Regions from separate parts of the Allorhizobium sp. GW101-3B10 genome, predicted to be linked through region 2. Evidence: riboswitches for the same ligand, from Rfam matches in the RefSeq annotation. Region 2 holds a riboswitch; the other holds the start of a gene.
What was found. Region 2 has a riboswitch for FMN ahead of ribB (3,4-dihydroxy-2-butanone-4-phosphate synthase). Riboswitches for the same ligand answer to the same signal wherever they lie in the genome.

Region 1: another riboswitch for FMN. It lies ahead of AC07Y0_RS10725 (DMT family transporter); the one in region 2 lies ahead of ribB (3,4-dihydroxy-2-butanone-4-phosphate synthase).

What each region holds. Positions count from the first base shown of each region.
Region 1 covers NZ_JBWKZR010000001.1:2,173,797-2,184,259, reverse strand. Annotated here, with positions in the region: gene lon (endopeptidase La) at 378-2,795, shown strand; gene hupB (DNA-binding protein HupB) at 3,002-3,277, shown strand; FMN riboswitch at 3,415-3,566, shown strand; gene AC07Y0_RS10725 (DMT family transporter) at 3,745-4,644, shown strand; gene AC07Y0_RS10720 (esterase-like activity of phytase family protein) at 4,747-6,945, shown strand; gene AC07Y0_RS10715 (aldo/keto reductase) at 7,037-8,023, opposite strand; gene AC07Y0_RS10710 (hypothetical protein) at 8,210-9,310, shown strand; gene AC07Y0_RS10705 (MFS transporter) at 9,428-10,463, shown strand, end outside.
Region 2 covers NZ_JBWKZR010000001.1:3,964,398-3,974,860, reverse strand. Annotated here, with positions in the region: gene AC07Y0_RS19655 (substrate-binding domain-containing protein) at 1-716, shown strand, start outside; gene AC07Y0_RS19650 (sugar ABC transporter ATP-binding protein) at 738-2,231, shown strand; gene AC07Y0_RS19645 (SDR family oxidoreductase) at 2,250-3,038, shown strand; FMN riboswitch at 3,203-3,347, shown strand; gene ribB (3,4-dihydroxy-2-butanone-4-phosphate synthase) at 3,462-4,097, shown strand; partial or broken gene AC07Y0_RS19635 (transposase) at 4,639-5,072, opposite strand; gene rfbC (dTDP-4-dehydrorhamnose 3,5-epimerase) at 5,245-5,808, shown strand; gene rfbB (dTDP-glucose 4,6-dehydratase) at 5,817-6,878, shown strand; gene rfbD (dTDP-4-dehydrorhamnose reductase) at 6,875-7,783, shown strand; gene rfbA (glucose-1-phosphate thymidylyltransferase RfbA) at 7,811-8,683, shown strand; partial or broken gene AC07Y0_RS19610 (IS5 family transposase) at 8,994-9,801, shown strand; gene AC07Y0_RS19605 (NAD-dependent epimerase/dehydratase family protein) at 9,853-10,463, opposite strand, start outside.

The sequences.
Region 1 (10,463 bases), 1.8 Mb from region 2:
GCCCCACCGGCGGGTTTTTTTCGTTTATGCCGACTTTCGGCGATAAACGAGCAAGAAGTCGGCGAATTTGGCGATCCGTGGTTTTCCGAAGCCGTGGGTTGGGCTACAAAGGTGAAGTGCTTCGGCGCGACCGATCGGGTCGCCGGCCGGAGCAGGGCGCCTCGCGCTCCGTTCCGCGCCCGTCGGGCGAGCGTGTTTTGTAGCGTTGTGTCGCCGTCTGTAACGGTGCTGTCACATTTGGGTACCGCGGCTGTTTGGGCAGGCTTGAATTCACTGTCGCGGAACTCCACTTGTTGTGGGAGCAAGAGATGTGCCAGTTGCCTTCGGGGACTGGCGCCAGGTTCCGGTTCACGCCGGGACGTCGGAAAGGAATGAAAATGTCGAAAACGTCTGCAGCAAACGAAGGCAATATCTATCCCGTATTGCCCCTGCGCGACATCGTGGTTTTCCCACACATGATCGTGCCTCTGTTCGTCGGGCGCGAGAAGTCCATTCGCGCTCTGGAAGAGGTGATGGGCTCCGACAAGCAGATCATGCTGGCGACCCAGATCAATGCCGGGGACGATGATCCGGCTTCCGACTCGATCTACGAGATCGGCACCGTCGCCAATGTCCTCCAGCTGCTCAAGCTGCCGGACGGGACGGTGAAGGTTCTGATCGAGGGCCGCGCCCGCGCCAAGATCGAATCCTACACGGGCCGCGAGGAGTTCTATGAGGCGACCGCCCATGTTCTCGCCGAGCCGGACGAAGACCCGGTCGAGATCGAGGCGCTCAGCCGCTCCGTGGTTTCGGAGTTCGAGAACTACGTCAAGCTGAACAAGAAGATTTCGCCCGAAGTGGTTGGCGCCGCAAGCCAGATCGAGGACTACTCGAAGCTGGCCGACACGGTTGCCTCGCACCTCTCCATCAAGATCACCGAGAAGCAGGAAATGCTGGAAACGGTGAGCGTGAAGACGCGCCTCGAAAAGGCGCTCGGCTTCATGGAAGGCGAGATCTCGGTTCTCCAGGTCGAGAAGCGCATCCGCTCGCGCGTCAAGCGCCAGATGGAGAAGACCCAGCGCGAATACTACCTGAACGAACAGATGAAGGCGATCCAGAAGGAGCTCGGCGACGGCGAAGACGGCCGTGACGAGATGGCCGAACTGGAAGAGCGCATCGCCAAGACCAAGTTCTCCAAGGAAGCCCGCGAAAAGGCCGATGCGGAGCTGAAGAAGCTGCGCCACATGAGCCCGATGTCGGCGGAAGCCACCGTCGTGCGCAACTACCTCGACTGGCTGCTCGGCCTGCCCTGGGGCAAGAAGTCCAAGGTCAAGATCGACCTCAACGCCGCCGAGAAGATCCTCGACGAGGACCATTTCGGCCTCGACAAGGTCAAGGAGCGCATCGTCGAGTATCTGGCCGTGCAGACGCGCGCGACCAAGCTCAAGGGCCCGATCCTGTGCCTCGTCGGCCCTCCGGGCGTCGGCAAGACCTCGCTCGCCAAGTCGATCGCCAAGGCGACCGGCCGCGAATACATCCGCATGGCCCTCGGCGGCGTCCGTGACGAAGCCGAAATCCGCGGTCACCGCCGCACCTATATCGGCTCGATGCCCGGCAAGGTCATCCAGTCGATGAAGAAGGCGAAGAAGTCCAACCCGCTCTTCCTTCTCGACGAGATCGACAAGCTGGGCCAGGACTATCGCGGCGATCCGTCGTCGGCTCTGCTCGAGGTCCTGGATCCGGAACAGAACTCGACCTTCATGGACCACTACCTGGAAGTCGAGTACGACCTGTCCAACGTGATGTTCATCACCACGGCGAACACGCTCAACATTCCGGGCCCGCTGATGGACCGCATGGAGATCATCCGGATCGCCGGCTACACCGAGGACGAGAAGCTGCAGATCGCCAAGCGGCACCTGCTGCCGAAGTCGATCAAGGAACATGCCCTGCGTCCGGAAGAGTTTTCGGTTTCCGACGATGCGATCAAGGCGATCATCCAGCAGTATACCCGCGAGGCCGGCGTCCGGTCCTTCGAACGGGAGCTGATGAAGCTCGCCCGCAAGGCGGTCACCGAGATCCTCAAGGGCAAGACCAAGTCCGTCGCCGTCACGGCCGCGAACATCCATGACTATCTCGGCGTGCCGCGCTATCGCCACGGCGAAGCCGAGGGCGAGGATCAGGTCGGTATCGTCACCGGTCTGGCCTGGACCGAAGTGGGCGGCGAGTTGCTGACCATCGAAGGCGTGATGATGCCGGGCAAGGGCCGCATGACGGTCACCGGCAACCTCAAGGAAGTCATGAAGGAATCGATCTCGGCCGCGGCATCCTATGTCCGCTCGCGCGCCGTCGATTTCGGCATCGAGCCGCCGCGCTTCGACAAGTCGGACATTCACGTCCACGTTCCGGAAGGGGCAACCCCGAAGGACGGCCCGTCGGCCGGCGTCGCCATGGCAACCGCCATCGTCTCGATCATGACCGGCATCCCGGTCAACAAGGACGTGGCGATGACGGGCGAGATCACGCTGCGTGGTCGCGTCCTGCCGATCGGTGGTCTGAAGGAAAAGCTGCTCGCGGCACTGCGCGGCGGTATCAAGAAGGTTCTGATCCCGGAAGAGAACGCCAAGGACCTGGCGGACATCCCGGACAACGTCAAGAACAACCTTGAGATCGTCCCGGTCTCGCGCATGGGCGAGGTCATCCGTCACGCCCTGATCCGCGTACCTGAACCGATTGAATGGGATGGAACGGTCGAAACACCGGCTATCGGCACCGTCGAAGGTGTCGACGAAACAGGGGCTACTTTGGCGCATTGAGGCGGTTTTTGCCTTAGTCTTGCCAAATTGGCACATCGAACGGAAAAAGGCTGGCAAAAATGCCAGCCTTTTTTGTGTAAACTCCCCGAAACCGCTTGTTTTCCGGGCCATTGCGGTGCTTTTGAGTTGCTTAGGGCAGATGCATACGTATTCTCCGCCCGACTTATCCATTGAGTCGTTTCATACCAATCAGAAAGGGTGGAAACATGAACAAGAACGAACTCGTATCCGCGGTCGCCGAGAAGGCCGGCCTCACCAAGGCCGATGCAGCTTCCGCCGTTGACGCCGTTTTCGAAACGGTTCAGGCCGAGCTGAAGAACGGCGGCGATGTTCGCCTCGCTGGCTTCGGTGCTTTCACCGTTGCTCGTCGCGAAGCCTCGAAGGGCCGCAACCCGTCGACCGGCGCCGAAGTCGACATTCCGGCTCGTAATGTGCCGAAGTTCACGGCTGGCAAGGGTCTCAAGGACGCCTGCAACAGCTAATCAGCTGATCGCCTCCCTGCCTGGTGCAGGGCGGGCCATACCAAGTGAAAGCCCGGCCCCGTGCCGGGCTTTTTTCGTTTGCCGCGCTTGTGCGATCCGCATGCTTGCCGTATCGCTCGAACCGCCGGTTTTCCGGCATTCGTTCTCAGGGCGGGGTGCAAGTCCCCACCGGCGGTAAGGAGGTTCGCCTCCAAGCCCGCGAGCGCCTTTCGGACCTGTTCCGGGAGGGTCAGCAGATCCGGTTGAATTCCGGAGCCGACGGTCATAGTCCGGATGAAAGAGAATGAGGCAGTCGGTCGTGGCGTCACGTTTCCGGATGGATTTGTCCGGATGCCGGCGGCTCGGCCTGCGCATGCCGTCCGCTCGCGCGGATGGCCGCGCAAGCGGGTGGGCTCGTCCAGGCGGGCCTTGTCGCGAGTGCCCTCATGCGTCCTGATTTGTGTTGGTCCTTTGTGAAGGAAAGAAACATGAATCAGAGCTCCCTTACGCTCTCCCGCTCCCGCGCTTTTGCCGGAGCCTCCTACATGGTGCTGGCGGGTATCGCCTTCGCCCTGCTTAACGTCGCGACCCAGTGGCTGGCCATGACCCTGGCCTTCCCGCCGGCCTCGGCGGCCTTCTGGCAATATGGCTTTGCCCTCGTGCTGTCCCTGCCGCTGCTGTTCAAGCTCGGCCTGCGGGCGATGCGCACGCGCTATCCCTGGCGGCATCTTCTGCGCGTCCTGCTTGCCGCGCTCGGCGTACAGGCCTGGGTCACCGGGCTTGCCACCGTGCCGATCTGGCAGGCGATCGCGCTGGTCATGACCTCGCCCTTCTTCATCATCATCGGCGCCAGGCTTTTCCTCGGCGAAAGCGTCGGCTGGCCCCGTTGGGCGGCGACGCTCGTCGGCTTCGTCGGTGCGATGATCATCCTCCAGCCCTGGGCGGATACGTTCTCGGCGGCAGCACTGCTGCCCATCCTGTCGGCCCTGCTGTGGGGCGGGTCGTCTCTGCTGATGAAGAACCTCACGGCCTTCGAGCCGCCGGAGACGATCACCGTCTGGCTGCTGGTGCTCCTGACGCCGATCAATGCCGGGCTGGCGCTCGCCTCTGGCTTTGCCGTGCCGACCGGTCTTGCCCTGGCGCTGCTGCTTGCGGCCGGTCTCCTGACCGTCGTGGGTCAGTATCTGCTGACGCTCGCCTACAATGCGGCGGACGCGGCCTATGTGCAGCCCTTCGACGACCTGAAGCTGCCGCTCAACGTGCTGGCCGGCTGGCTGGTCTTCGGCTATGCCCCGGCTGGCTATCTGTGGCTCGGAGCGCTGCTGATCCTCGGGGCGTCGCTGTTCCTGATGACGGCCGAGATGCGCAAGGAGCGGACGTCCGGTTGACCGGGGAGGGGCGTCGGACAATCCGCCCGGATTGTCATCCGCCTGTCATCCGCATGACGCAAAAGCCTCCTGTTCCTTTCTCACGGAAACAGGAGGTTTCCCATGACGTATGGCTTTTCCCGCGCGGCCCTGACCGCAGCCCTGCTGGCTTCCGTTGCCGCCCCCGCCGGCGCCGAGCAGGTCTTCAATCGCATTGCGTCCTTCCCCGTCGCCACCAATATCCCGGCCGACAAGGACGCCAAGTCCGTCTCCTCCGCCGAGATCATCACGGCGACCGAAGACGGCATGATGCTGATCTATTCCGACAGCCCGCTCGGCGCGATCGGCTTCGTCGACATTTCCGACGCCAAGGCCCCGAAGGCTGCCGGCGCTCTGATGATGGACGGCGAGCCCACCTCGGTCACCGTGGCCGGCGGCAAGGCGCTCGTCGCTGTCAACACCTCCGGGAGCAAGGCCAAGCCCTCGGGCCGGCTTTCGATCGTCGATATCGCTTCGAAGGCGATCGACGCCAGCTGCGATCTCGGCGGTCAGCCTGATTCGGTGGCGATCTCCGCCGACAAGAGCTTTGCCGCGATTGCCATCGAAAACGAGCGCGACGAAGAGCTGAACGAGGGCAAGCTCCCGCAACTGCCGGCGGGCGATCTCGCCATCGTTTCCCTGAAGGACGGCGTTGCCGACTGCGCTTCGATCAAGCATGTCGCGCTGACCGGCCTTGCCGAAGTCAGCGCCGATGATCCGGAGCCGGAATTCGTCTCGATCAACAGCCTCGGTGAGATCGCCGTGACGCTGCAGGAGAACAACCACATCGCCATCGTCGACGGCAAGACCGGTACGGTGAAGACCCATTTCTCGGCCGGCGCCATAGATCTCGCCGGCATCGACACCAAGTCCGACGGCGCGCTGAAGTTCACCGGCAAGAAGGAAGGCGTGCTTCGCGAACCCGACGCCCTGAAGTGGCTGGACGACAACCGTTTCGTCGTCGCCAACGAAGGTGACTACGAAGGCGGCTCGCGCAGCTTCACCATCTTCGACAAGAACGGCAAGGTCCTCTACGAATCCGGCCCGTCGCTCGAACTGGCCATCGCCCAGATCGGCCACTTCCCCGACAAGCGCGCCAAGTCCAAGGGCGTCGAGCTCGAAGGCCTGGAGACCGCCACCTTCGGCGACCAGAAATACTTCTTCGTGCTCTCCGAGCGTGCCTCGATCGCCGCCGTCTACAAGGACACCGGCGCCGAACCGGAACTCGTCCAGCTTCTGCCGTCGGGCGTTTCGCCGGAAGGTGCAGTCGCCATCCCGAGCCGCAACCTGTTCGTCACCGCCAACGAGGTCGACCTCGTCGAGGACGGCGGTGCCCGCTCGCATGTGATGCTCTATGAACTCGGCGAAGGCGAAGCCGCCTATCCGACGATCCGCTCGCAAATCGTCGACGGCGCGCCGATCGGCTGGGGTGCGCTCTCGGGCCTCGTCGGCGACGCCGAGAAGGCAGGCCAGCTCTATGCCGTGAACGACAGCTTCTACGCCATGCAGCCGACCATTTACACCATTGACGCGACGCAGAAGCCCGCGGCCATCACGGCGGCCCTGCCGGTCACCCGTGGCGGCCAGCCGGCCCAGAAGCTCGACATCGAGGGCATCGCGCTCGACGGCAAGGGCGGCTTCTGGCTCGCCTCCGAAGGCGATCCGGCAAAGCTCGTCGGCCACGGCATCTACAATGTCGACGCCAAGGGCGAGATCAAGGCTGAAATCGGCGTGCCCGTCGAACTGCTCGCCGGCCAGACCCGCTTCGGCTTCGAGGGCATCACCTCGGTCGGCGAGGGCGACGCCCTCACGCTGTGGATGGCCGTCCAGCGCGAATGGAAGGACGACGAGAAGGGTACGGTCAAGCTCGTGTCCTATAACCCGAAGTCGAAGGAATGGGGCGCCGTGCGCTATCCGCTCGACAAGGGTGCCGATGGCTGGGTCGGCCTGTCCGAAATCACCGCCCATGGCGATCACGTCTACATCGTCGAGCGCGACAACCTGATCGGCGATGCGGCCAAGCTCAAGAAGCTCTACCGCGTGGCGATCGCCGACCTGAAGCCGGCCAAGCTCGGCGGCGAACTGCCACTGGTCAAGAAGGAGGAAGTCCACGACTTCCTGCCGGACCTCAAGGCCGCAACCAACGGCTATGTCGTCGACAAGCTGGAAGGCTTCACCTTCGACGCCGAAGGCAAGGCCTTTGCCGTGACCGACAATGACGGCGTCGACGACTCCTCGGGCGAGACCCTGTTCTTCCCGGTCGACCTCAAGGGCACCAACTGACCAACATCGTCCTCCCAAGACGATTGGAGGCCGGGTGAGCAATCACCCGGCCTCCACTGCATTCGCGATCCGGCTTTCGTCCAGGCGTCGCCTACCAGCGCTGGTGGACGTGCGGGGCGATCAGCCGGTCATAGATGTCCTTGGCCGCAGCCATGACGTCGGAGGAAAGGGCTGGCAGGTCGGAAGCGGCCGCATTCGCCTGCGCCTGGGCGGCGTTGCGCGCGCCGGGAATGGCCACGGTCACGGCCTCGTGCATCAGGATCCAGCGCAGCGCGAAGGCCGCCATCGCCGTGCCCGCGGGCACCAGCTTGCGGACCTCCTCGACGGCCTGAAGACCGGTCTCCAGGGGTACGCCGGCAAAGGTCTCGCCAACGTCGAAGGCTTCGCCATGGCGGTTGAAGTTGCGATGGTCCTCGGCCGCGAACTGCGTCGCCGCGGTGATCTTGCCGGACAGCAGGCCGCTTGCCAGCGGCACGCGGGCGATGACAGCGACGTTGCGGCGCCGGGCCTCCTGGAAGAACAGGCCGGCCGGACGCTGGCGGAACAGGTTGAAGATGATCTGCACGCTGACGACGCCCGGATATTCGATCGCCTTCAGCGCCTGTTCGACATTCTCGACGCTCACGCCGTAGTGGGCGATCTTGCCGGCGCTTTTGAGCTCTTCCAGTCCCTCGAACACCTCCGGGTGATAGTAGACCTCGGCGGGCGGGCAGTGCAGCTGCACGAGGTCGAGCCGCTCGGCGCCGAGATTCTGCAGGGAGCGGTCGATGAAGCCCTCCAGATTGGCCTTGGTATAGCCGCCCGCCACATGCGGATTGAGCCGCCTGCCGGCCTTGGTGGCGACCATCGGCCGTGCGCCGCCGCGGGCCTTCAGCACGTCGGCAATGATGCGCTCCGAGCGTCCGTCGCCATAGACGTCGGCCGTGTCGATGAAGGTCATGCCGGCGTCCAGTGCGGCGTTGAGAGCCGCCCGTCCGTCGGCCTCGGAAACCTCGCCCCAGGAGCCGCCGATCTGCCACGCACCGAAACCGATGTCGCTGACGGTGAAGTCCGTTCTGCCGAATGAATGCTGTCGCATGTCGATCCTCCTCGTTCATGGACTCTGCATCGTTGCAGTTAGCAAGGGCGGGGCGGGCGGGCAAGGGAATGCGCGGGCGACGGCGCGCGACAGCGGATAGGCCAGGCATGCACGCCGTAAATTCACCGTGAAGGACCGGTAGGAAAGGGCTCCTCGGTTGCTGCACCTCGAATCCGGGATGAAGGCGTGAGACTGCTATCGGCGTTCTTGAAGGTTCTGCGACTGGCTTCGCTGCTAGCCCTCGGGCTGGCGGTGTGGAATGCCGCAACCTCCGTCTATCGCTCCGGCATGATGTTCGGGCTGTTCGACCCGGCGGCCCTCGCCGAATACCGGCTCTATGCGGCACCGACGACGACCTATGTCGCGGAGATCGAAGAGGCCATCGCCGACGGCGACCACGACTATGCCGTAGCCCTCTACGATCTGGCGGTCCGCAACGGCCACGCCCTGTCTCCCGCCCTTCGGGAGCGGGCAGAAGGCACATGGCTCGGCCGCGCCTATCTCACCGGCAGCCGCGCGGCAAAGGGCTTCGTCGTCGGTTCGCTCGACAGCGGCGCGGAGATCGCCGGCTCGGTGACCAGCGACCTCATCGGCGTCGGCGATCTGCGCGACTTCTCCGTCCAGGGTTACCGTTACGTGGCGGGCGACGACTACGACCCGATCCTGCTGGGGCTGTCTGCCGTCGGGATCGGCCTCACCGTCTCCACGCTGGGAACCGCGGGCGCGGCAGCCGTTCCCGATGCCGGCCTCTCCGTGCTGAAGAATGCCTACCGCGCGCGCAGGATCTCTGGCCCGCTCACCGCCTATCTGACGAAGAATGCGGCAAAGCTCATCGACACCCGCATATTGAAGGCGGAACTGATGGCGGCGAGCGACGAAGGCGCGCTCGGCCTCGCCCGGCTTCAGAAGGTGGCCGCCCGTTCCGTGGACGGCAAGGTGGCGCAAACCCTCGTCGACGACGCGACGGTGCTCGGAACGATCGGAACGAAGGGCGGGGTGCGCAGTTCGCTTGCCGCTCTGGCCATTGCCGACGGCCCGAAGGACCTGCGCAAGCTGCAGCGGGTCGCGACTCGCTTCGGCGATGAGTCGCACGCGGTGATGAAGTTCCTCGGCCGGTCGATTCTCGAGATCGGCGCGGCGCTCTATGCCATCGCCGCAGCCGTCGCCAGCCTGTTGCTGGCATTCATGCTCGCCGTGCTGCGTCTCTCCGCAAGAATGTTTGCCCGGTTCGCTCTGGCCGGGGCGCCGGCCTCCGTGCCCGTGCAGAAGATCCTGCGACTCATCTGAACCGCGCTCCCCGCCATTGTCCGCACCGCCGTAGTGTGGGCGCGAAAACCAGTCAGCCGCGACTGCCGTAAAGGGATAGGCCGCAGTCGATCCCTGGCGGCCCGGAGAGCACCCGACATGACCCAACCGGCGTCGCAGCCGCGGCAGTCCGCCCTGATCTGCTTCTACTACGCCCTGCCGGCCCTGCCGATGGCAGCCATCGCGCTGCCGCTCTACATCATCGTGCCGAGCTTCTATGCGGCCGCCTTTGCCATTCCCCTTGCGGCCATAGGCGGGGTCCTGTTGGCGATTCGTCTGATCGATGCCGTGACCGATCCGCTTTTCGGCTGGCTTGCCGACCGGGTGACGTGCCGATTCGGTCGCCGCCGCGGGTTCTTTCTCTCCTCTGTGCCTTTGACGGCCCTTGCCGCCTTCATGCTCTTCTGGCCGCCGGCCGATGCCGGCCTCGTCTATCTGGCGCTCTGGGGAACGGCGCTTTCGATCGGCGCCACCTGGACGCTTCTGCCCTATACCGCCTGGGGTGCGGAACTCTCGGACGGCTATCACGAGCGTGTCCGGGTCTCGGCCTGGCGCGAGGGCGCGACGCTCGTCGGATCACTGCTGGCCATCTCGCTGCCGTTCGTTGGCGGGCTCGAGCGGGCCGATGCCTTTCATGGCCTCGCCTGGATCGCGGTCTTCGTCGCTGTCATGCTGCCGCTTGCCGGCGGCCTGGCGGTCTGGCGGGTGCCGGAGCCGGTCGACCGGTCGGTGCGCCGCCTGTCCCTGCGCGAGAGTCTGTCGCACCTCGCCGGCAACAGGCCCTTTCTCCGGCTGGCCGCTGCCTTCCTGCTCAACAGCTTTGCGAATGCCATACCCGCCTCGCTGTTCATCTATTTCGTCACCGCCCGCCTGGGCGCCCCGGGCTGGGAAGGGCCCTTGCTGTTTTCCTACTTCCTCGCCGCGGTCGCGGGCGTTCCGCTCGCCGCGTGGACATCGGCACGAATGGGCAAGCACCGCGCCTGGTCGATCTCCATGACGCTTGCCTGCCTGGTCTTCTCGGGCGCGGGCCTGCTCGGGGAGGGGGATGTCGCCATCTTCGCCGTGATCTGCGTGGCGACCGGCCTGCTGTTGGGATTCGACCTGGCGCTGCCGCCGGCCATCCAGGCCGACGTCA
Region 2 (10,463 bases):
TCAGCCAGGTGCAGGACCTGTTGACGCAGGAAATCGACGCCTTCATCTATATTCCGGCTGGTGCTGCCGCTGCCGCCGTTCCAACGCGCCTTGCCAAGGAAGCAGGCATCCCGGTCGTCAACGTCGACCGCAATGCCGATGAAGCTCCCGGCGACACTTTCATCGCGACCGACAACGCCACCTCGGCTTATGAAGTCTGCAAGCACATCATCGGCCTTGCCGGTGGCAAGGGCAAAATGCTGATGATCCACGGCCAGAAGGGCACGACGCCGGAAGTCGAGCGTACCAAGGGCTGCCAGAAGGCGATCGGCGAAAACGCCGGCGTCGAACTCGTCGCCGAGCAGTGGAGCGAGCAGTGGTCGCAGGCCGAGGGCCTAAACATCGGCCAGAACCTGCTCCAGGCCCATCCGGACGTTTCGCTGATCTTCGCCCAGGCTGATGGTCTCGCACTCGGTGCTGCGCAGGCCGTGAAGGTGTCCGGCGTCTCGCAGCGCGTCTATGTCGGCGGCTTCGACGGCGACACGACGGCCCTGCCGATCCTTGCCCAGGGCGGCTTTGACGCGACCGCGACGCAGCAGGTCCGGGGCATCGGCCGTCTGGCCGTTGACAGTGCCATCAAGCTCGCAGCCGGCGAGAAGCTCCCAGCCGAACAGTTGCTTCCGGGCTTCCTGACCACGCCGGAAAACGCTGCAAAGTTCGTCGCCGAGCATCCCTGATCACGACCGGAAGACAGCGCCATGACTGCCAATGACCTGCCTCCCATCCTCTCGCTCCGGCAGATCCGCAAGGTCTACGGATCGCTCGAGGTCCTGCACGGCATCGACCTCGATGTGAGAGCGGGTGAAGTCGTGGCGCTGCTGGGTGAAAACGGTGCCGGAAAATCGACCCTTTCGCGGATCATTTCCGGCGCCGTTGAGCCTACCTCAGGCCAGATGACATGGTTCGGCGCGCCGTACGCGCCGGCCACCCCACGCGCCGCCATGGATGCGGGCGTCGGCATGATCCATCAGGAACTGAAGCTCCTGCCGCAATTGTCCATCGCCGAGAATGTCTTTGTCGGTCGCTACCTGACCAAGGGTGGACGCGTCGATCGCCAGGCCATGGAGGAACGGGCCCATGCCGGTCTCCAACGGCTCGGGCTCGACGTTTCACCGCGCCGTTTGGTCGAGGGATTGTCGACCGCCAAGCAACAACTGATCGAAATCGCCAAGGCAATGACCCTGAATGCCCGGTTGCTCGTTCTCGACGAGCCGACCGCCGCCTTGGGGGGCGAAGAGACCCAGCTTCTCTTCAGGCAGATCGAGCGCCTGAAGGCCGACGGCGTCGGCATCATCTACATATCCCACCGCTTGGAAGAGATCCGGCAGATCGCCGACCGCATCGTGGTGATGCGCGACGGCGCCAAGGTACAGGAATTCGATCGCGGCGACGTACCCGTCCGCACCATCGTCGAGGCCATGGTCGGCCGGTCGCTGGACCGGATGTTTCCGGCCGTCCCTGTTCCCGGTGAAGATGTCATGCTCGAGGTCCGCGGCCTCTCGTCCCCATCCGGGACGTTTCGCAATATCGACTTCGCGGTGAAGCGGGGCGAAGTCTTCGGGATTGCCGGCCTCGTTGGGGCCGGCCGCACCGAGCTCGTGCGCGCGATCACCGGCGCGGACCCGATCGCCACCGGTGAGGTCGTCCTCAATGGCAAGGTCATCACGCCGCGCTCACCGCGCGATGCGATCCGCAACGGCGTGGTTCTCGTGCCGGAAGACCGCAAACTCCAAGGCCTCGTCCTCGAACACTCGATCACGGAAAACATCGGCTACGCCAATTTTGATGCCGTTTCGAAGACGGGATGGGTGACGTCCAGGCGGCTTGGCGATTTCGCCGCCACCTACGTCAAGAGATTCGGGGTCAAGGGCCGCGGCGAGCAGAATGCCGGAGAACTCTCGGGCGGCAACCAGCAGAAAGTCGTGCTCGCCAAGTGGCTGGCGCGAAACCCCAAGGTGGTGGTTCTCGACGAGCCGACGCGTGGCATCGACGTCGGCGCGCGCTCCTCGATCTACGACACCATCATGGAACTGGCCCGCCAGGGCATCGCCGTCATCGTGGTCAGCTCGGATCTGGAGGAGGTCCTCGGCGTCTCCAACAGGATCATGGTGATGGCACAAGGAAAACAGGCGGGTATCCTCGACCGCGCCGACGCCAACGACGTGTCGGTCATGGAACTGGCCACGATCTGATTTGCAGGAGAAACATCCATGTCGGACATGACTTTGAACGCGCCGAAGCTCTTCGATCTTTCGGGCAACGTGGCGCTGGTGACGGGAGCCGGGAGCGGTATCGGCCAGCGGATTGCCATCGGCCTGGCACAATGCGGGGCGGATGTGGCACTTTTGGACCGCCGTACGGATGACGGCCTTTCGACGACCGCGCGTCATGTTCAGGCCGCTGGCCGCCGCAGTATCGAGATAGCGGCCGATGTCACCCAGGCAGCCGCGCTCAACGAAGCCGTTGCCCGGACGGAGGCAGAACTCGGGCCACTGACGCTGGCCGTCAACGCCGCCGGCATCGCGAATGCGAATCCGGCCGAGGAGATGGAAGAATCCCAGTTCCAGACGATGATGGACATCAATCTCAAGGGCGTCTTCCTGTCGTGCCAGGCCGAAGCGCGCGCCATGCTGAAGAACGGTCGCGGCTCGATCGTCAACATCGCCTCCATGTCGGGCGTCATCGTCAATCGCGGTCTGAACCAGTGCCATTACAACGCCTCGAAGGCCGGCGTGATCCACATGTCGAAATCGATGGCGATGGAGTGGGTGGGGCGCGGCATTCGCGTCAACACGATCAGCCCCGGCTACACTGCAACGCCGATGAACACGCGTCCGGAGATGGTGCATCAGACGAGACTGTTCGAAGAGCAGACCCCGATGCAACGCATGGCGACCGTCGACGAAATGGTCGGACCCGCCGTCTTCCTGCTTTCGGGCGCCGCGAGCTTCGTCACCGGGGTCGATCTCCTCGTCGACGGTGGTTTCTGCTGCTGGTGACAGCCCATCATAACGAAGGCCTCCCTAGCCTGCACGGTGCGTCATGCACCGTGCTTTTTTTTGTTTCGCGACGATCATCGGCGATGATTGCGACATCCAGCCGGCATTTTGCTGCGTTTGCCTAGTTTGCGCTTGAAAAACCGGTGGCTTCTCCCCTACCTTACCAGGGTTCTCAGGGCGGGGCGAAATTCCCCACCGGCGGTATCCGGCAATGCCGGGAGCCCGCGAGCGCTTTCACCTCGGTGAAAGGCAGCAGATCCGGTACGATGCCGGAGCCGACGGTTAAAGTCCGGATGAAAGAGAGCATCGGCATTGAGGCTCCCGTCGCGGGGGACCAATGTGCTGTGTTCGCCCAAGGGATGGATGGCGACCGCAAGGTCGTGGTTTGGCCGCAAATGCGGTAACCCTTGAAAGGCACTTGGAATGACACTTTCGACAATTGAAGACGCATTGGAAACCCTGGCGCAGGGCGGCATGGTCGTGGTCGTCGATGACGAGGATCGCGAGAACGAGGGCGACGTTATCGTCGCTTCCGATCATGTGACACCCGAGACCATCGCATTCATGATGAAGCATGCCCGCGGGCTGGTCTGCATCGCGATGGAAGGAGATCGGCTGGATGCGCTCGGCATCCCGCTGATGGTTCCGAACAACACGGAATACCTGAAGACGGCCTTCACCGTCTCAGTCGATTACATTCACGGCACGACGACGGGAATTTCCGCCGCCGATCGGGCCGCGACCGTGCGGGCATTGATGGACGAGACCTCGGCTCCAGACGATTTCGCCCGACCGGGGCACATTTTCCCGTTGCGTGCTCATCCGTCCGGAGTATTGGGACGCCCTGGACATACGGAGGCCGCGGTCGATCTCGCACGTCTCATCGGCACCAGACCGTCCGGCGTGATCTGCGAGGTCGCGAACGACGACGGCACCATGGCTCGTCTGCCCGACCTGATCGAGTTCTGCAAACTGCACGGTCTCCCCCTCATCTCGATTGAGGACCTCATCCGCTACAGGGCTCGCAACAATTTATCTGCGTCCGCTGTTGCCGCCTGAAACAGGGCTGCGTTGCTGTAGCAACCGTCAGAAGACTTCACTCTGTTCCGGCGACGCATGACACGAGTGAACTCTTCCGCGGAGGGAGTACTAAGCGTGGTGCGGCCCGTTAGCTTGTCCGGCCGCATGTGTTTCCATGCCTCACACGCAAGAGTAGCCATGCCAAAGCAGGTTGCGCTGCTTTGGCATCCATTGTCATCGGTTGCTGCTGCATCCACGGTTAGATCGCCTCCGCCCAAGAAGACGACGTCTGCTTTCTGCACTCGACCGTGGAAAGCTGAGCGACCGCAATGGTGAAGGGTTTCGGGTGCCGTCAGGCGTACGAAAGCCTCTCATGCAGGAACCCGCGGTATCGGCCGCGTCGTCTGTGAGCGACGGAGTGGAATCAGTCCACTGGGCGGCGCAAATTCAAGCCACGTGGCAATCTCTTCCGGCTATCCTCAAATGCGGAAAGTGGCGTCCTTCCAAACGGATACATCTGCTCCTACTTCCCGTTCGTCCTTTGGGAGGAGGGAACAGAGGCGGAACATAAATGGCTTGATTTTATTCCGCCGCTTTCGGTCGTTTTGGCGCTCTGACTGTCGATCACCCCAGCCGTCGGCGAGGCTTCCTTTCCTTCCAGTTCTCGCGTCTCCATATCGAGGTGATGGTTGGTCCGCAGCCACAAGCCAGTCGTCCGCCATTCGTAGAAGTAACCCTGCACGGTTGAATAGGGTGGAAAATCCTTCGGCGGCATCCGCCATTGGCATCCGGTCGACGCGATATAAAGCAGTGCGTTCACAACCTCGCGCAATTCCGTCTTGCGCGGTCGACCGAGCCTGCGTGGCGTCGGCATGAACGGGGCGATCAACGACCACTCCCTGTCCGTCAGATCACTTGCATCACGCTCTGTCCATCGGACATATTGGCGACGGGTGAAATCAGTTCAGCCCATTGCGGTCCCCATCGAATCCTAAGCAAATCCGAAGGAATCACAACTGGCTGATTTCACTCAATTTTTTTTTGGTCAGGCGCGAAGGCAATTGAGGCTACTCAGCTAAAATTCTTAACTTTGGACGGTTTTGAACTTGCAGCAAAACCTCTTCAGATTTAACAGTGCTTTAACGTTGGAGTGACGCCTGATTCCCCCTAAAGTTGTAGAGGTCTTATGCTGTTCAATAAACTCGCCATTCCAGATGTTATTTTGATCATTCCGAAAAAGTTCGGCGACAACCGCGGCTACTTCATGGAGACCTTCAAGGAGTCTCTATTTCAGGAACATGCAGGTCCCATCAGGTTTGTTCAGGACAATCGGTCGTTTTCTGCTGAAGTCGGGACGGTGCGGGGTCTTCATTTCCAGCTGCCGCCAAAGGCGCAAGGGAAGCTGGTGTCATGCACTGTTGGTGCGCTTCTGGATGTCGCAGTGGACATACGTCAGGGATCGCTGACCTATGGCCAATATGTTTCGGCCGAACTGACGGCGGAGAATGGTGAGCAGCTCTGGGTTCCGGCTGGCTTCGCCCATGGCTTCTGCACCCTCGTGCCTGATACGATCATCAGCTACAAGGTAACAGATTATTATAGCCCCGAGCATGATCGGGGTCTGTTGTGGAATGATCCGGCCATAGGTATCGACTGGCCTGTATCTGGCGAAAGTGCTATATTATCGGATAAGGATAAACGTCAGCCTGTTCTGGCAGATTTGCCTGCGTCATTTGTCTTCGGGGAGTAGAAGTTCGTATGCGTGTTATAGTCACCGGTGGTGCCGGTTTTATTGGTTCTGCGGTTGTGCGCCATCTGGTTCTCGATAAGGGCTATGACGTCCTTAACATCGACAAGCTGACCTATGCCGGAACGCTGACTTCGTTAACCTCCGTCCAAGGTAACAATCACTATCGCTTCCTCAAGGCCGATATCTGCGACGGCCGCGCGATCAGCGAAGCCTTCGAGAGCTTCAAGCCTGATCGCGTCATGCATCTGGCGGCCGAAAGCCATGTCGATCGCTCGATCACCGGCGCTGAGGATTTCGTCGAGACGAATGTATTGGGCACCTTCACCATGCTGGAAGCGGCCCGCGCCCACTGGCAGCGCCTGTCCGGCGAGACGAAGGAGAACTTCCGCTTCCTGCATGTCTCCACTGACGAGGTCTATGGGTCGCTGGGAGATGATGGCCTCTTCACCGAAACCACGCCGTACGATCCAAGCTCACCCTATTCCGCGTCTAAGGCGGCCTCTGATCATCTGGCTAAGGCCTGGGCACGTACCTACGGCATGCCGGTGGTGGTGTCGAATTGCTCCAACAATTACGGCCCCTTCCATTTCCCGGAAAAGCTCATTCCGCTGGTCATTCTCAATGCACTGCACCGCAAGGCTTTGCCGGTCTACGGCAATGGCGCCAATATCCGCGACTGGCTGTATGTGGAAGACCATGCCCGCGCGCTCGACATCATCGCCAAGCGGGGTCGCATCGGCGAGACCTACAATGTCGGTGGACGCAACGAGCGGCGTAACATCGACGTTGTCAAGCGCATCTGCAGCCTGATGGACATGTTGCGTCCATCAGACATGCCGTATGAGAGCCTGATTCAGTACGTGACGGATCGTCCCGGCCATGATGCGCGCTACGCCATTGATGCAACAAGGCTGGAGACGGAACTCGGCTGGAAGGCGCAGGAGAACTTTGACACAGGCATCGAGAAGACGGTGCGTTGGTATCTGGAGAACGAATGGTGGTGGGAGCCTTTGCGCCAGGGGTATGCCGGCCAACGGCTTGGCATCGTCAAAACGGATGCCGGTGAATGACCCGCACGTTACGCTATCTGGTTACCGGACGTGAAGGTCAGGTCGTCCAGTCGCTCTTGGAGCAGTGCCGGCGTCCCGAGCACGCGCATCTAGAACTCATTGCCATGGGGCGCCCTGACTTGGATCTGGCGGATCCGGATAGCGTTCGCCGGAGCGTGGAAGCCGTAGCACCAGATCTTGTCATTTCGGCCGCCGCCTATACAGCGGTGGACCAAGCGGAAAGCGACGAGGAGATAGCACGGCAGGTGAATGCACTGGGGCCGCAGGCGCTGGCGCAAGCTGCAGCCTCCCGCAAGATTCCGATCGTGCACCTGTCTACCGATTACGTCTTCGACGGAGATAAGGCCGAGCCCTATAAAGAAAGCGATCCGGTAGGGCCGGTGAGCGCATATGGGCGAACCAAACTGGAAGGCGAGCGCCTGCTGCTTGAGGCTAGCCAGAACGTCACGATCCTGCGTACGGCGTGGGTTTACAGCCCCTTCGGCAAGAACTTTGCCAAGACGATACTGCGCCTGGCCGAGACGCGAGACAGGCTGGGCGTGGTAGCGGATCAGGTGGGCAATCCGACCTCCGCGTTAGACATCGCCGACGGTATCTTGAAGGTTGCTCACAACCTGATCAGTGATAGTGATCCTTTTCTGCGCGGTATTTTCCATATGACCGGGCAGGGGGAGGCCAGCTGGGCACAGTTCGCCGGAGAGATCCTGCGCATATCAGCCGAATGCGGCGGTCCGACGGCAGACGTCAGGCCCATCACCACAGCCGATTATCCGACGCTGGCCCGGCGCCCGGCCAATTCGCGATTAAGCTGCATTAAGCTACGGTCCATCCATGCGGTGGAGCTTCCCAATTGGGAAAGGTCCACCAAATACATAACCGAGCGGCTGGTTGCCACCAGAGCCTAGCTGTAAAAATTTGGGGAAGTGAAAGAAATGAAGGGAATTATTCTGGCTGGCGGAAGCGGAACGCGCCTACATCCCATGACCCTGGTGACGTCAAAGCAGTTGATGCCGGTTTACGACAAGCCGATGATCTATTATCCGCTGTCGACGCTGATGCTGGCAGGCATCCGCGATATCTTGATTATCTCGACGCCCAAGGATCTGCCAAACTTCCAGGCTCTGCTGGGTGATGGTTCGAAGTGGGGAATCTCCCTTTCCTATGCCGAACAACCATCACCAGATGGCTTGGCACAAGCCTATATAATCGGCGCTGACTTCGTTGGAGATAGCCCGTCCTGCCTTATCCTCGGCGATAACATCTTTTACGGGCACGGCGTTACAGATCTTTTTTCATCTGCGATTACCGGAAACGATGGCGCAACTGTTTTTGCCTACCATGTTAGTGATCCGGAACGTTACGGTGTAGTCGAATTCGACAAGGACAAGAAGGCGATCTCGATTGAAGAAAAGCCGGTACAGCCGAGATCCAACTGGGCTGTGACGGGCCTCTACTTCTACGATCGGGAGGTTGTGGATATTGCCGCCAACCTCAAACCGTCGGCGCGCGGCGAACTTGAGATCACCGACGTCAACCGCATCTATCTGGAGCGCGGCAAACTTTCGGTGCAGGAGTTGGGACGCGGCTATGCTTGGCTCGATACCGGAACGCCCGACAGCCTGCTAGAGGCTTCCGAGTTTGTAGCCACACTGGAGCGACGCCAAGGGTTCAAGATTTCCTGCCCTGAAGAAATTGCTTTCAATCTCAAATTCATTACGGAAACTCAACTCTCAGCAATTGCGCAGTCTTACGGGAAAAGCACGTATGGCAAATACCTAATCCAAGTTTTGAATCAGAATGGTTAGGTTAAAAAGAATCTCGGGGATCCGATTGTTGCCGCATGGTAATAAAAAAATTTTAGATCAATTGAAAATTAAAGGCTGTCGTTTGCTCTTTCTCTTAGAGGAAGAAACAACGCTACGCGCGCGGTGGTGCTGCGTGACATGCGTACGAGATTCGTCAATCACGGATTCGGTTTCCTTTTGGTATCGATTTGGCCGCTTGCCCACGTTTTACTATTACCTGCAGTGTATAAGAGCCTGACCGAGAAAGAATTGAGTGAAATCAGCCAGTTGTGATTCCTTCGGATTTGCTTGAGATTCGATGGGGACCGCAATGGGCTGGACTGATTTCACCCGTCGCCAATAGGGCCGACGGACAGGGCGTGGTCGTTGATCGCCCCGTTCATGCCGACGCCACGCAGGCTCGGTCGACCGCGCAAGACGGAATTGCGCGAGGTTGTGAACGCACTGCTTTATATCGCGTCGACCGGATGCCAATGGCGGATGCCGCCGAAGGATTTTCCACCCTATTCAACCGTGCAGGGTTACTTCTACGAATGGCGGACGACTGGCTTGTGGCTGCGGACCAACCATCACCTCGATATGGAGACGCGAGAACTGGAAGGAAAGGAAGCCTCGCCGACGGCTGGGGTGATCGACAGTCAGAGCGCCAAAACGACCGAAAGCGGAGGGATTGCGGGCTATGACGCGGGCAAAAAAATCAAAGGCCGCAAGCGCCACATCGTCGCCGTCACGCTCGGTTTGATGGTGGGGTTCGTCGTTCACGGTGCTGACATTCAAGACCGCGATGGTGCCGCGGCGGCTCTCAAAGCCATCGTCAGACACTTGGCCGTGGCTCAGGCACATCTTTGTCGATGGCGGTTATGCCGGTCCGACACTGCGGGGCGCATTGCACAAGGTTGCGAAGTTCACGCTCCAGATCGTCAAGCGAACAGACAAAGCAAAAAGACTTTGAAGTTCTGCCGCGTCGCTGGGTCGTGGAGCGTAGGTTCGCCTGGCTTGGCAGATGCAGGCGACTGGCCAAGGATTGGGAGAAATCAATCGCTTCCGCTGAAGCCTGGATGCTCATCGCCCACACCCGCATTCTCACCCGAAGGCTCGCAAAGTACCATGTCTATTGAACTCTTTTCGAGTCAGGCTCTTAAACTAATAATAGTTATATTGGCATACATTTATATTATATTGCGACTTGAAGTGAGCCATTTGTATGTCTTTTGTAGTCCATGTTCGAAACTGGTAGCTGGTTCCCAGCCCATCACTTCTCGAGCTCGGGTAATGTCAAGGACACTCACTGGGACATCTACCAACCGCCCTTCTCGATTTACAACCTCGCAGCGCAACCCGGTTGCCCGCCTTAAACTATCAATCACATCGTTGAGAGAACGACCTACACCGCTTCCGATGTTAAATATCCGTTCGGAACTCATGTCCAAGGCAGCCTTTTCGAAAGCGTCGACTACGTCACCAACATAAATATAGTCTCGTTTAACGGATCCATCGCCCCAGATCTCGACAGGTTGCCCAGCCTGCATGCGCCTAAGAAATGCACCAATTACACCTTGATTCTTAGAAGCCAATTGAAGAGGCCCATACGGGTTAGAGATTCTCAATACACGGTATTCAATATTGTGTAGATATTCGTATAACCGAAGAAATCTTTCAATTGAAAGCTTCGATATTCCATAAGAGGTTATGGGCCAGCATTCGCTCTCTTCGGGCGTGGGTATAAAATTTGGAATTCCATAAACAGTTCCGCCGGATGAGGCGAATATTATCCTTTTAA